DNA from 2 places in the Streptomyces sp. CC0208 genome. Region 1 is predicted to be linked to the other one. Evidence: predicted binding sites of a transcription regulator. Region 1 holds the regulator's gene; the other holds the start of a gene.
The links. The regulator HrcA, encoded in region 1, represses chaperone genes, less so after heat shock. The targets are predictions, from matches to a motif close to TTNGCACTCNGNNNNNCNGAGTGCNAA.
Positions count from the first base shown of each region.

Region 1 (7,437 bases):
CTTGGCGTCGTAGCCGTCGTCACGTCCGCTGTCGCGGTCGCCGAGCTCGGTGTCGTACCAGGTGGCCTCGCCGGCCAGCTGGTGGGCGTAGACCTCGACGGCCGCGGGATCGGCATATTCGGGCTGCGGCATGAAGAGGTTGACCCCGAAGGGGCGCCCGGTCAGCCCGCGCAGCTGCTTGATCTCCTGGTACATCCCGTCGGCCGTCTTGTACCCGGCGGCCAGGAATCCGAGCCCGCCCGCGTCGGACACGGCGGCGGCGAGCCGCGGCACGGAGACGCCGCCCGCCATGGGGGCCTGCACGATCGGATGAGGGAAGAGATCGGTCAGTGCGGAGGACATGACGGCATGTTGTCACGTCCTCCGAACAAGTCCGAATCCGACCTTCGCACCGCTCACGTACGCCCGTTGAACGCGTCCTTCAACCGCGAGAACAGCCCCTGCTGCCCGGGCTGGAACTGCCCCGTGGGCCGTTCCTCGCCGCGCAGCTTCGCCAGCTCGCGCAGCAGGCGCTCCTGCTCGGGGTCCAGCTTGGTGGGGGTCTGGACCTCGACGTGGACGATGAGATCGCCCCGGCCGCCGCCGCGCAGGTGGGTGACGCCCCGGCTGTGCAGCGGGATCGACTGGCCGGACTGGGTGCCCGGGCGGATGTCGACCTCCTCCATGCCGTCGAGGGTCTCCAGCGGGACCTTGGTGCCGAGGGAGGCCGCCGTCATCGGGAGGGTGACCGTGCAGTGCAGGTCGTCGCCCCGGCGCTGGAACTGCGAGTGCGGCAGCTCGTGGATCTCGACGTAGAGGTCACCGGCGGGACCGCCACCGGGACCGACCTCGCCCTCGCCCGCGAGCTGGATCCGCGTGCCGTTGTCCACACCGGCCGGGATCTTCACGGTGAGCGTGCGGCGCGAGCGGACCCGGCCGTCGCCGGCGCACTCCGGGCACGGGGTCGGGACGACGGTGCCGAAGCCCTGGCACTGCGGGCACGGGCGGGACGTCATGACCTGGCCCAGGAAGGACCGCGTCACCTGCGACACCTCGCCGCGGCCGCGGCACATGTCGCACGTCTGGGCGGAGGTGCCGGGGGCGGCCCCCTCGCCGCTGCACGTGGTGCAGACGATCGCCGTGTCGACCTGGATGTCCTTCGTGGTGCCGAAGGCCGCCTCGTCGAGCTCGATCTCCAGGCGGATCATCGCGTCCTGGCCGCGCCGGGTGCGCGAGCGCGGCCCCCGCTGCGAAGCCGTACCGAAGAACGCGTCCATGATGTCCGAGAAGTTCCCGAACCCACCGGCCCCGAAGCCGCCCGCGCCACCGCCGCCGGCCTGCGAGAGCGGGTCGCCGCCGAGGTCGTAGACCTGCTTCTTCTGCGGGTCCGACAACACCTCGTAAGCGGCGTTGATCTCCTTGAACCGCTCCTGGGTCTTCGGATCCGGGTTGACGTCCGGGTGCAGCTCGCGCGCGAGCCGACGGAACGCCTTCTTGATCTCATCCTGCGACGCGTCGCGGCGCACGCCGAGAACGGCGTAGTAGTCCGTGGCCACTTACGACTCCGCCAGGATCTGTCCGACGTACCGTGCCACTGCGCGTACCGCTCCCATCGTTCCCGGGTAATCCATGCGGGTCGGTCCGACCACGCCGAGCTTGGCGACTGCCTCGCCGCCCGAACCGTAACCGACCGACACCACCGAAGTGGAGTTGAGTCCCTCGTAGGCGTTCTCATGACCAATACGTACGGTCATGCCCGAATCTCCGGCCTCACCAAGGAGTTTGAGGAGGACGACCTGCTCCTCCAGGGCCTCCAGGACGGGCCGGATGGTGAGGGGAAAGTCATGTCCGAAGCGGGTGAGATTGGCGGTGCCGCCGATCATCAGCCGCTCCTCGTTCTCCTCGACGAGCGTCTCCAGGAGAGTGGAGAGCACTGTCGAGACCGTACCCCGGTCCTCGACGTCGAAGCCTTCGGGCAGGTCCTCGACCAGCTGCGGCACATCGGCGAACCGCCGCCCGGCGATCCGGCTGTTGAGCCGCGCCCGCAGATCGGCGAGCGAGGCCTCCCCGAAGGGTGCCGGGCAGTCGACCATGCGCTGCTCGACCCGGCCGGTGTCCGTGATCAGCACGAGCATCACGCGCGCCGGGGCGAGCGAGAGCAGCTCCACGTGCCGCACGGTCGAGCGGGTGAGGGACGGGTACTGCACGACGGCGACCTGCCGGGTCAGCTGCGCGAGCAGCCGCACGGTCCGGGCCACGACGTCGTCGAGGTCCACGGCACCGTCGAGGAAGTTCTGGATCGCGCGCCGCTCGGGCGCGGTCATCGGCTTGACGCCCGCCAGCTTGTCGACGAACAGCCGGTAGCCCTTGTCGGTCGGGATCCGCCCGGCACTGGTGTGCGGCTGGGCGATGAACCCCTCGTCCTCCAGGACCGCCATGTCGTTGCGGACGGTCGCCGGGGAGACTCCGAGGTTGTGCCGCTCGGTCAGGGCCTTCGACCCGACCGGCTCCTCGGTGCCGACGTAGTCCTGGACGATGGCGCGCAACACCTGAAGCCTGCGTTCACTCAGCATCGCGCACACCTCCAGAAGTCGTTCCCTTGGCGCCTTGCCTGGCACTCTGTCCGTCCGAGTGCCAGCGTCCCCGGGCCAGTGTACGGCGGTGGGGTACTCCTCGGGCAAGGCTGGTCCCCGCGTGACCGGTCGTACGGCTAGCGTCGCCGTATGACGGTGACTTGGGAAGAGCTCGGGTGGGAGCGGGTCGCGACCGGCGTGGGGCGGTGCCGGCTGCCCGGCTGGGACTGTACGGCGGGCCTGGTGATCGGCGAGGGCACGGCCCTGTTGGTCGACGCGGGCTCCGGCCTCGCGGAGGGCGCCCGGCTGCGCGCGCAGGCCGGAGAACTGGCCGGCCACCGTGTGACCCATCTCGCGCTCACCCACCCCCATTTCGACCATGTCTTCGGAGCGGCGGCGTTCGCGGGGGCGGAGGTGTTCGGCGCGGTGGGCGTGGAGACGGTGCTGGCGGGGCGGCTCGGACGTGCGGAGCTGCGGGCGGACGCCGTGCGCAACGGACTGGACCCGGCGGTGGCCGACGAGGCTGTGGACGCCCTCGTCTCCCCCCGGCACCACGTCTCCGGCGAGTGGACGCTCGACCTCGGCGGCGGCCGCCAGGTCCTGCTGGCGAACGTCGGTCCCGGCCACACGGCCCATGACCTGGTGGTCCTGGTGCCCGGCAGCCCGGAGGTCGTCTTCTGCGGCGACCTGGTCGAGGAGTCGGGGGAACCGCAGGCGGGCCCGGACGCCGTACCGCAGCACTGGCCGGCCGCGCTGGACCGCCTCCTAGACCTGGGCGGCGAGGACGCGCAGTACGTGCCCGGTCACGGAGCGGTGGTGGACGCGGCGTTCGTGCGGGCGCAGCGGGACGCGCTGGCGGCCCGCTTCGGCGTGTCGTAGTGATCCTCGGACCGGTTCTCCTATCGTCATCCGAATGCGCCAGTACTCCGCCGACCTGACCCCTCCGTGGAAGAAGCCCAAGCCGGTGCCGGAGGTGCCCGCCGAGCCCGGCCTGGTGGTCGAGGAGCCGGGCACCGGCTTCTGCGGCGCGGTGGTCCGCTGCGAGGCGGGCACGGTGACCCTGGAGGACCGCTTCGGCAAGCACCGGGTGTTCCCGCTGGAGCCGCGCGGTTTCCTCCTGGAGGGCCGGGTGGTGACCCTGGTCAGACCGTCGGCCGCGTCTCCCGTACGACCCTCCCGTACCGCGTCCGGATCGGTGGCCGTGCCCGGCGCGCGCGCACGCGTGGCCCGCGCCGGCCGTATCTACGTCGAGGGCCGTCACGACGCGGAACTGGTGGAGAAGGTCTGGGGTGACGACCTGCGCATCGAGGGCGTGGTCGTGGAGTACCTGGAGGGCGTGGACGACCTGCCGTCGATCGTGGCCGAATTCGCGCCGGGCCCGGACGCCCGGCTCGGCGTCCTGGTGGACCATCTGGTGCCGGGCAGCAAGGAGTCCCGTATCGCCGCGTCGGTGACCAGCGAGCACGCGCTGGTGGTGGGCCACCCGTACATCGACATCTGGGAGGCGGTGAAGCCGTCGTCCCTGGGGATCGAGGCGTGGCCGCGGGTACCGCACGGCCAGGACTGGAAGACCGGCGTGTGCAAGGCCCTGGGCTGGCCGTCGGAGAACACGGGCGCGGTGTGGCAGGCGATCCTGAAGCGGGTGGGGTCCTACCGGGACCTGGAGCCGGAGCTGCTGGGGCGGGTGGAGGAGCTGATCGACTTCGTGACGGCGCCGTGAGTATGCGGGCGGTCGTACGCCTGCGGGCCGGTGGGGGCTGGTCGCGCGGTTCCCCGCGCCCCTGGGGAGGTCCCAGCCGCCCTCAGTCCACCAAGTCCCTGACCACCGCGTCCGCCAGCAACCGGCCCCGCAGCGTCAGCACAGCCCGTCCCTCCTCATAAGGCCCGCCCTCGAGCAGCCCCTCCCCCAGCGCCCGCCGAGAAGCAGCCAGCCCCTCCTCGCGCAGCAGGGACAGCGGCACCCCCTCCCGCAGCCGCAGCTCCAGCAGGATCCGCTCGACCCGCCGGTCCTCCTCCGGCAGCAGCTCGCGCCCGGCGCCCGGAGACCTGCCGGAGGCCAGCGCCGCCGCGTACGCCCCCGGATGCTTCACGTTCCACCACCGGACCCCGCCCACGTGCGAGTGCGCCCCGGGACCGGCCCCCCACCAGTCCGCGCCTCGCCAGTACAGCTCGTTGTGCAGGCACCGGGCAGCCTCCGAGGTCGCCCAGTTCGACACCTCGTACCAGTCGAATCCGGCCTCCGCCAGCATCGAGTCCGCGATCAGATACCGGTCCGCGTGCTCGTCGTCGTCGGTCATCGGGACCTCGCCCCGACGGATACGACGAGCCAGCTGCGTGCCCTCCTCGACGATCAGCGCGTACGCCGACACGTGATCCGGTCCGGCCCCGATCGCCGCCTCCAGGGACGCCCGCCAGTCGTCGTCGGACTCGCCGGGAGTTCCGTAGATCAGGTCGAGGTTGACGTGCGCGAACCCCGCCGCGCGGGCCTCCGCCACGCACGCCTCGGGCCGTCCCGGCGTGTGCGTGCGGTCCAGCACCTTCAGTACGTGCTGCCGCGCGCTCTGCATCCCGAAGGACACCCGGTTGAAGCCGCCCTCCCGCAGCGCCGCCAGATACTCCGGGTCCACCGACTCCGGGTTCGCCTCGGTGGTCACCTCCGCGTCCGCGGCCAGCCCGAACTCGTCACGGATCGCCCCCAGCATCCGTACGAGATCCCCGGCGGCCAGGAGGGTCGGCGTACCGCCACCGACGAACACCGTGCGGACCGGGCGCGGGTCGTCGCCGAGGACCTTCCGGGCCAGGCGGATCTCGTCGATCAGCGTCTCGGCGTAGTTGTCGCGGGAGGCCAGCACCCCGCCCGAACCGCGCAGCTCGGTCGCGGTGTAGGTGTTGAAGTCGCAGTAGCCGCAGCGGGTCGCGCAGTACGGGACGTGCAGGTAGAAGCCGAGGGGGCGGTCGGCGGACCCGGCGAGCGCGGACGCGGGGAGCGAGCCGTCGTCGGGGACGGGTTCGCCGTCGGGGAGTGCGGAAGGCATGTCCTCCATTGTCCAGCACCTCGCGGACACCTATTCCGCCTGGAGGACCAGCAGGGCCAGATCGTCCTCCGGCGGCCGTGCCCCGAAGTCGTGCACCAGCCGTCTGATCCGCTCCGCGATCAGTTCGGCGTCCAGCCCGGCGCACCCGGCGAACGCCTCCGCGAGCCCGTCCTCGTCGTCGAACTGCCGGGGGCCGCTGCGCCGCTCGGTCACCCCGTCGGTGACGCACAGCAGGCTGTCGCCGGACCGCAGCTCGAAGGTCTCACTGGTGTACGTCTCGTCCTCGACGACCCCGAGCAGGGTCTGCGGCCGCGCGGCCGTACGGACCTCGCCGCCCGCTCCGAGCAGCAGCGGCAGCGGATGTCCGGCGGAGGCGAGGGTGCAGCGCACTCCGCCGTCGAAGGGCGCGAGCTCGCCGTACAGGAGGGACAGGAAGCGGGTCTGCGGGCCGTCGCCGGGGTTCGTGGGGCGTCCGCCCGCGGCCGCCAGGGCTCGTGCGGCCGCGTCCGCGGCCTCCGTCGCGTCGTCGAGGAGGAGCTGGTTGAGGCGGTCCAGTACGTCGGCGACGCGGTAGCCCTCGCGGGCCAGCAGCCGGAGCCAGGGCCGTGCGAGACCGATCACCACGGCGGCCTCGGGGCCCTTTCCCTGGACGTCGCCGACGGCGAAGCACCAGCGGCCGTCGCCGGCCGGGAAGAGGTCGTAGAAGTCGCCGCTGGGTCCGCCCTTGTCGCACGGCTCGTACACCAGGGCGCTGCGTACGCCGGGGATCTCGGCGACCGCGCCGGGCAGCAGACCGCGCTGGAGCACCGCACTGATGGTGGCCTGGCGGGCGTACTGGCGAGCCGCGCCGATGGCGAGCGCGACCCGGCGGCTGAGGTCCTCGACGAGCCCGGTGATCTCGTCGGGGAAGGACATCAGCCCGGCCCGGCCGATGACCAGGGTGCCCAGCGGACGGCCGCCGGCGGTGAGGCGGTAGGCGAGCGCGGAGCCGTGGGTGCCGTGCGGGCCGAGCGCCTCGCCGGGCCAGGGGAACGGCGCGGGCCCGGGATGGTCCGGGCCCGACGAGCCCGGCGGCTCCTTCTCCAGCGCCCGCCGCAGGTCCTCGATCCGGTTCTCGCAGGAGTGCCACACCCGGGCCAGCCGGGGCCCGGACACCCCGCTCTCGCCCCGGCCCGTCCCGTCGCTCCGGGCCTCACCGGGGCGGGGAGACCCCCAGCGTCCGGCGACCTCGTCCTCCAGCCACACCGCGCACCAGTCGGCCAGCCGCGGCACAATCAGCTGGCCGGCGAGCGCGGCGACCAGGTTCTCGTCGAGCTGCCCGGCGAGCAGGTCGGAGGCCTCGGCGAGGAAGGACAGGGCACCGCGGTTGAGCCAGTCCCGGTCGGGCTCACCGGAGGACCCGGGCTCGGGCGCGGCCGGGGGCCGGGACGGGGGTGGTGCCGGGGCGAGTATCCCGGCGACCCGCAGCCCCCGCTCGTGCGCCTGCTCCCCTGCGTACGCCTGGATCCCGTCGAGGGCGTCCTTCCCTCCGGCCGGTAGCTGCGCCCACACGGTCTTGGCGCCGGTGCGGTAGGTGATACCCCAGGTCTCGGCGAGGGCGGCGACCAGACGCAGTCCGCGCCCGTGCTCCGGTGTGCCGTACGCGGGTTCGAGGTCACCGTCGCGAGGGGCGCGCGAGGGGTGGTGGTCGAGGACCTCGACGACGAGCGCGCCGGTGTGCGCTTCCAGTCGGCAGTCCAGCTCGATGTCGGTGCCCGCGTGCACGACGGCGTTGGTGACGAGCTCGCTGACCACGACCACGGCGTCGTCGGCCTGCCGGTCGCTGAGGAACTCGGTGCCGGGCAGGGCGA
Region 1 is NZ_CP031969.1:5,973,246-5,980,682, reverse strand. Features, by position in the region: gene D1369_RS27435 (nitronate monooxygenase) at 1-342, opposite strand, end outside; gene dnaJ (molecular chaperone DnaJ) at 396-1,535, opposite strand; gene hrcA (heat-inducible transcriptional repressor HrcA) at 1,536-2,552, opposite strand; gene D1369_RS27420 (MBL fold metallo-hydrolase) at 2,703-3,431, shown strand; gene D1369_RS27415 (DUF3097 domain-containing protein) at 3,466-4,272, shown strand; gene hemW (radical SAM family heme chaperone HemW) at 4,355-5,587, opposite strand; gene D1369_RS27405 (SpoIIE family protein phosphatase) at 5,618-7,437, opposite strand, start outside.

Region 2 (7,437 bases), 2.5 Mb from region 1:
CGGGGTCACGTCGAGGACGGGGCGGAAGTACGGGCCGCAGTAGGGCCCGAAAAGGCGGACAATGGTGCTGTTCGAACCGGACCCAGGGGGGCCGGAGGTGGTCGCGTATGACGTTCGTACAGCTCATCGACTGCAGGACCAGCCGTTTCGACGAGATGAACCGGCTGATGGACACGTGGGTCGAGCAGACCAAGGGGAAGCGGACCGCGACGCACGCGGTGGTCGGCAAGGACCGGTCCGACACGTCGCACTTCGTCGAGATCGTGGAGTTCCCGTCGTACGAGGAGGCGATGCGGAATTCGGGGCTGCCGGAGACCGAACGGATCTTCCAGGGGATGGTCGCGCTGTGCGACGAGATGCCGACCTTCACGGATCTGGACGTGGTGCGGGACGAGCAGCTCAACCCGGCCACGTCACGGGAGTTCTTCGAGCGGGCCGGGCGGGCCGGGACGGCTGAGCTGTTCGCGCGGTTCGCCGACGACTACCTCGACCACGATCCGGCCAATCCCGGGGATCTGGGGCTCGCGGCGGCGCGTGAGGAGTACGAGGGGTGGCGGCAGGCCTTCGACTTCACCTTCCGGGTGGACGACCAGATCGCCCAGGGCGACCGGGTGTGCACCCGCTGGACCTGGGCCGGCAAGCACACCGGCGAGTTCGTGGGCATCCCGGCGAGCGGGCAGAACGTCACCATGACCGGCACCACCTGGCACCGGTTCCGGGACGGGCTGATCTGCGAGGGCTGGTGGCAGTACGACCGTGCGGGGCTGATGGAACAACTGGGGGTACTCGGGAAGTAGAGCCCCTCGGACCCGCGAAGGGGAAAGCCCCCGTTCCCTCAAAGGGAACGGGGGCCTCCTTGCGACCTGTGAGCGCTGGGCTCAGTGGGAGTGGCCGTGGCTGTGACCACCGGCGGCCGGCTCCTCCTCTTCCTTCTTCTCGACGACCAGGGTCTCGGTCGTGAGCAGGAGGGAGGCGATGGAGGCGGCGTTCTCCAGGGCGGAGCGGGTGACCTTGACCGGGTCGATGACGCCGGCCTTGACCAGGTCGCCGTACTCGCCGGTCGCGGCGTTGAAGCCCTGGCCCTTGTCGAGCTCGGCGACCTTGGAGGTGATGACGTAGCCCTCCAGGCCGGCGTTCTCGGCGATCCAGCGCAGCGGCTCGACGACGGCCTTGCGGACGACGGCGACACCGGTGGCCTCGTCGCCGGTCTTGCCGAGGCCGCCCTCGAGCACCTTGGCGGCGTGGACCAGGGCGGAGCCACCACCGGAGACGATGCCCTCCTCGACCGCGGCGCGGGTCGCGGAGATGGCGTCCTCCAGACGGTGCTTCTTCTCCTTCAGCTCCACCTCGGTGGCGGCGCCGACCTTGATCACGCACACGCCGCCGGCCAGCTTCGCGAGGCGCTCCTGGAGCTTCTCGCGGTCCCAGTCGGAGTCGGTGTTCTCGATCTCGGCCTTGATCTGGGCGACGCGGCCCGCGACGGCGGCGGAGTCGCCGGCGCCGTCGACGACCGTGGTGTCGTCCTTGGTGACCGTGACGCGGCGGGCGGTGCCCAGCACCTCCAGGCCGACCTGGTCGAGCTTGAGGCCGACCTCCTCGGAGATGACCTCGGCGCCGGTGAGGGTCGCCAGGTCCTGGAGCATCGCCTTGCGGCGGTCACCGAAGCCGGGGGCCTTGACCGCGACCGCGTTGAAGGTGCCGCGGATCTTGTTCACGACCAGGGTCGACAGGGCCTCGCCCTCGACGTCCTCGGCGATGATCAGCAGCGGCTTGGAGGCACCCGACTGGATGACCTTCTCGAGCAGCGGCAGCAGGTCCTGGATGGAGGAGATCTTGCCCTGGTTGATCAGGATGTACGGGTCGTCGAGGACGGCCTCCATACGCTCCTGGTCGGAGACCATGTACGGCGACAGGTAGCCCTTGTCGAAGGCCATGCCCTCGGTGAAGTCCAGCTCCAGACCGAAGGTGTTGGACTCCTCGACGGTGATGACACCGTCCTTGCCGACCTTGTCCATCGCCTCGGCGATGAGCTCGCCTACCTGGCTGTCCTGGGCGGACAGACCGGCGACGGCGGCGATGTCGGACTTCTCGTCGATCGGGCGGGCGGTCGCGAGGAGTTCCTCGGAGACCGCGGCCACGGCCGCGTCGATGCCCTTCTTCAGCAGCGCCGGGGAGGCACCAGCGGCGACGTTCTTCAGGCCCTCGCGCACGAGCGCCTGGGCGAGCACGGTGGCGGTGGTGGTGCCGTCACCCGCGATGTCGTTGGTCTTGGTCGCCACCTCCTTCACCAGCTGGGCACCGAGGTTCTCGTACGGGTCCTCGATCTCGACCTCGCGGGCGATCGTGACGCCGTCGTTGGTGATGGTGGGAGCGCCGAACTTCTTGTCGATGACGACGTTGCGGCCCTTGGGGCCGATCGTCACCTTGACCGTGTCGGCAAGCTTGTTGACGCCGCGCTCGAGGGCGCGACGGGCGTCCTCGTCGAACTTCAGGATCTTCGCCATGGGAGCGTGAGCCCTCTCGGAAATCTAGGTGAAAAGAGACTGCGCCCCGGGCGCCCGGCTTGTCAGTGGTCGGGGGGCCAGGGGCGCAGCTCAGAGAAATGCTGGGGTGAATTACTTCTCGATGATCGCGAGCACGTCGCGGGCCGAGAGGACGAGGTACTCCTCGCCGTTGTACTTCACCTCGGTGCCGCCGTACTTGCTGTACAGCACGATGTCGCCGACGGAGACGTCGAGCGGAAGACGGTTACCGTCCTCGAAGCGGCCCGGGCCCACGGCAAGGACGACGCCCTCCTGGGGCTTCTCCTTGGCAGTGTCCGGGATGACCAGGCCAGAGGCGGTGGTCTGCTCGGCGTCGAGCGGCTGGACCACAATGCGGTCCTCGAGCGGCTTGATGGCAACCTTGGAGCTGGTGGTCGTCACGATCCGACCTCCCCCTTCGGAGATCACGGGGTTGACTGTCTGAGGTGGCGACCAGGTGGATCCGTCGTCGCGGGTGCCGGACCTGCCCGTCGCTGTGTTGGCACTCTCCAGGGGGGAGTGCCAGAGCCGAGACTATGACCGTGATTAGCACTCGGTCAAGCGGACTGCTAATTCGCCGCGCGGGCCGGGCGGATTTCGGGTGCGGGTGGGCGGGGGTGACCGTCCTGGGGGCTGCCGCCCCCGGACAGGCTGGGTCGCCTACAGGTAGTCCTCCAGGCGCCCCACCGTCAGCCCCCGCCGCTCCACCTCCCGCAGTACCGCCGTCGTCCTCTCCGTCAGGGTCGGTCCCGTCGCCTCCCCCGAGGTCACCGACACGATGTCGCCCGCCCTCAGCCCCCGCACCTCCCCCTCCGGGGGCACGCTCCACAGCACCACCGCCGAGAGCCCGCAGTCGGCCGCCGCACGCAGGGTCGTGCGGTCGTACGTGCCGTAGGGCGGCCGGAACAGCCGTGGCCGGATGCCGAAGCGGGACCGCACCTTCTCCTGCTGGCCGCAGATCTCGGCGCGCTGGCCGGTGTACGGCAGGCCGCGCAGGGCGGGGTGGTCGAGGGTGTGGTTCTGGATGCTCGCGCCGACCGACCGGAGGCGCGCGAAGTGACCGTACCCGGGGCCGACGACCCTGTCCGTGAGGAACATGCTGACCGGCAGCCGCAGTTCACGGACCAGCTCGACGAACCGCGGGTCCTTCTCGGCGCCGTCGTCGTAGGTGAGGAAGACGACCTTGTCGGAGGTGTCGACGCGCCGCACGACCGGCGGCAGGCCGCCCCGGCGCGCCGCCGTGCGGGCCGGCATCCGCGGCGGCGCCGGCAGCGGGGCCGGCAGGCCCCAGTGGCGGTACGGCCGTCCGTCCGTCCTCGCCGGCCCGTACGAGCCCACCCGCTGGACCGCCTTCTTCCCCAGCCGTTCGATGGGGTCGACGGACTGGGCGCAGCCGGTGAGGAGTACGGCCGCCAGCCCCGCGGCGACGAGGGTCCGCGGTCTCACAGGTAGTCCTCGAGTCGTGCGACGGCGTACCCCTCGGCCGTGACCTTGTCCAGGAAGCGGCGGACCATGTCGGTCATCGTGCCCTTCCAGTCCTTTCGGCCCCGGAAGTGGCTGAGCACGATGTCGCCGGGGTGGATCCGCTGGTCCCACTCGCGGTACTCCCAGTGGTCGACGTAGACCTCTTCGTTCCAGATCGGCGCGTACCTGATGCCGCAGGACCTGGCCGCGCGCAGGGTGTCCTCGTTGTAGTTGCCGTAGGGCGGGCGGAAGAGGGCGGGCCGCTCGCCGTAGTGCTTCTCGATGACGTCCTGCATCCCGCAGATCTCGCGCTTCTGGCGGGCGTACGACAGCGCGGGCAGGTAGGGGTGGTGGAGGGTGTGGTTGTTCAGCACGATCCCCGCGTCCCGCATCTTCGCGAAGTAGCCGTAGTCGTCCTTGACCAGGTAGTCGCTGAGGAAGGCGGTGTAGGGGATCTTCAGCTCGCTCATCATCCGCAGGAACGCGGGATCCTTCTCGGCGCCGTCGTCGATGGTGAGGAAGACGATCTTCTGCTCGGTGGGGATCGTGGTGAAGACCGGTGGCAGGCCCTCCTCCTCGTGGCCTTCGACCTCGAAACCGTGACGGGTGGTGATGCGGGGCTTGGTCACGGGCGCGGGCGGGGCCGTCAGTGGGACCTGCTTCAGCCCCCAGCGCCTGGCGGCGGCGATCCGTCTCTGCTCGGCGCGGAGCCTGGCGGCCCGGATGAGGGTCTTGTCGGCCTGGAGGTCGGCGGCCAGGGCCGGAGGTGCCTTGAGGGGGTGTCGCGGTCGCACGTCGGTCCCGGCCGGGCGGGCGCAGCCGGAGAGCAGGGCGGCCACGGCCAGGAGGACGAGTCCGCCGCGGATCGACACCCTCAACGCACCATTTTCATCGTTTTGTCCTACTGTTCCCATGGCGCCGGATCCTCGCAGGTCACGGCCTCGCACCGGGGCCGACACCGCCGCTCGGAAGCGGACCGTCCACCGACTGGCCCACAATGACCCGGTGAACGACCTCGCCCCCCTCCTCACCCCCGAGGGCCGTGCCCTCCTCGACGACGTGCGCGGCACCGCCCCCGCCGACGAACTCGCCGTCGCCACCCGGCTGCGCCGCGAACACCCCGCCGAACTGGTCTCCGCGGCGCTCGGGCAGGCCCGGCTGCGGCAGCGGGCGGTGGCGAAGTTCGGGGCCGAGGACGCGGAGCGGATGTTCTTCACGCCGAACGGGGTCGAGCAGTCGACGCGGGCGAGCGTGGCGGCGTACCGGGCCCTCAGGCTGAAGGCGAGGGGCGTCACCTCCGTCGCGGACCTGTGCTGCGGGATCGGCGGTGACGCGATCGCGCTGGCCCGGGCCGGGATCCGGGTCCTCGCGGTGGACCGGGACCCGCTGACGGCGGCGGCCGCGCGGGCGAACGCGGACGCGCTGGGACTCGCCGGTCTGATCGAGGTACGGGAGGCGGACGTCACGGAGGTCGACACGGCCTCGTACGACGCCGTGTTCGTGGATCCGGCGAGGCGGGGCGGGCGGGGCCGCGTCTTCGATCCGGAGGCCTACTCGCCGCCCCTGTCGTGGGCCGTGCAGGCGGCGCTCAAGGCCCCGCACGCGGCGCTGAAGGTCGCTCCCGGCATCCCGCACGAAGCGGTTCCCGCGCAGGCCGAGGCGGAGTGGATCTCCGACGGCGGGGACGTGAAGGAGGCGGTGCTGTGGTTCGGCGGCACAGCGCCGGGCGCCGTACGGGCGACGCTGCTGCCGGGCCCGCGGACGCTGCTCGGGCGGGGTCTTCCCGATCCCGGAGTCCGTCCCGTGGGGCGGTACTTGTACGAGCCCGACGGTGCCGTCGTCCGGGCCCATCTGGTCGCCGAGGTGGCGCAGGAGGTCGAGGGCGGACTCGTCGACTCCACCATCGCCTACGTGACCTCGGACGCCCTGCACGCGAGCCCGTACGCCACCGCCTACGAGATCACCGATCAACTCCCCTTCAACGTGAAGAAGTTGAAGGCGCTGCTGCGGGAGCGGGGGGTCGGGATCCTGACCGTGAAGAAGCGGGGGTCGGCCGTCGAGCCGGAGGAGCTGCGGCGCAAGGCGCTGCCGAAACAGCACGGGCCGCACTCGGCGACCGTGTTCCTGACCCGGGTCGCGGGGGCGCCGACCATGCTGATCGGCGCCCCCGTGAGGGCCGTCACCGGCGCTGGACCGTCCTGAGCGGCTCCAGGTGCGGGTCGGCGCGCCGGGCCTGGCTGCTCGTGCGGGTGCTCGCGGGCTCGTCGCCGTTGTAGTACGCCGTGCAGGCGACCTGGCCGCCGTTCGCGGCGGCCAGGGTGCCCACCGCGGCGAGCGCCGCGGCACGGCGGCGCGTGAACACCCCGATCAACCACCGCACTCCCGAGCCCTGTCCAGCAACAGCTCCCGCTCCCGTTCGTTGCGGGTCAGCGCGGCCGCCCGCTCGAACTCGGCCCGCGCCTCCGTCGTACGTCCCAGGCGGGCGAGGAGGTCGCCGCGCACGCTCGGCAGCAGGTGGTAGTCGAGCAGCGCGGGTTCGTCGGTGAGCGCCTCGACGATCTCCAGGGCCGGGCCCGGGCCGTCGGCCATCGAGACGGCGACCGCGCGGTTGAGCTCGACGACCGGGGAGGGTGCGCGGGCGGCGAGCAGGGCGTAGAGGGTGGCGATGGCCGGCCAGTCGGTCTCGTCGTAGGAGTACGCGTGCGCGTGGCAGGCGGCGATGGCGGCCTGGAGCACGTAGGGGCCGGGGGCGCCGCCGGCCGTGGCGTCGGCGCGGGCCAGGGCCTTGATGCCGCGGGCGATGAGCATGCGGTTCCAGCGGCTGCGGTTCTGGTCCCTGAGCAGGACCGGCTCGCCGCGCGGTCCGGTGCGGGCGGCCGTGCGGGAGGCCTGGAACTCCAACAGGGCCGCCAGGCCGTGCACTTCGGGTTCCTTGGGCATGAGGGCGGACAACAGACGGGCCAGGCGCAGGGCGTCCTCGCACAGGGAGGGGCGCAGCCAGTCGTCGCCGGCGGTGGCCGCGTAACCCTCGTTGAAGATCAGGTAGATGACGTCCAGGACCGAGCCGAGCCGGGCCTCGCGGTCGGGGCCGTAGGGCACCTCGAAGGCGATGTTCTTCGTGGCGAGGGTCCGTTTGGCGCGCACGATGCGCTGGGCGACCGTCGCCTCCGGTACGAGGAAGGCGCGGGCGATCTCGGGGGTGGTCAGGCCGCCGAGGAGGCGCAGGGTGAGAGCGGTGCGGGCCTCGGCGGACAGCACCGGGTGACAGGTGGTGAAGACGAGCCTGAGCAGGTCGTCGTCGATGTCCTCGGGGTCGGACGGCTCCTCGGGCGGGGCGGTCTCCGTCAGGTTCCGGCCGATCTCGGCCAGCTTGCGGGCGTAGTTCTCGCGGCGTCGGACCAGGTCCACCGCCTTGCGCCGCGCGATGGCCATGAGCCAGGCGCCCGGGTTG
Region 2 is NZ_CP031969.1:3,521,521-3,528,957, forward strand. Features, by position in the region: gene D1369_RS15820 (SDR family oxidoreductase) at 1-43, shown strand, start outside; gene D1369_RS15825 (ester cyclase) at 108-797, shown strand; gene groL (chaperonin GroEL) at 879-2,504, opposite strand; gene groES (co-chaperone GroES) at 2,616-2,924, opposite strand; gene D1369_RS15840 (polysaccharide deacetylase family protein) at 3,183-3,968, opposite strand; gene D1369_RS15845 (polysaccharide deacetylase family protein) at 3,965-4,900, opposite strand; gene D1369_RS15850 (methyltransferase domain-containing protein) at 4,992-6,188, shown strand; gene D1369_RS15855 (hypothetical protein) at 6,166-6,357, opposite strand; gene D1369_RS15860 (sigma-70 family RNA polymerase sigma factor) at 6,354-7,437, opposite strand, start outside.
Region 2: a site for HrcA is predicted at 3,069-3,095, ahead of groES (co-chaperone GroES). Genes of this name have one in related genera too.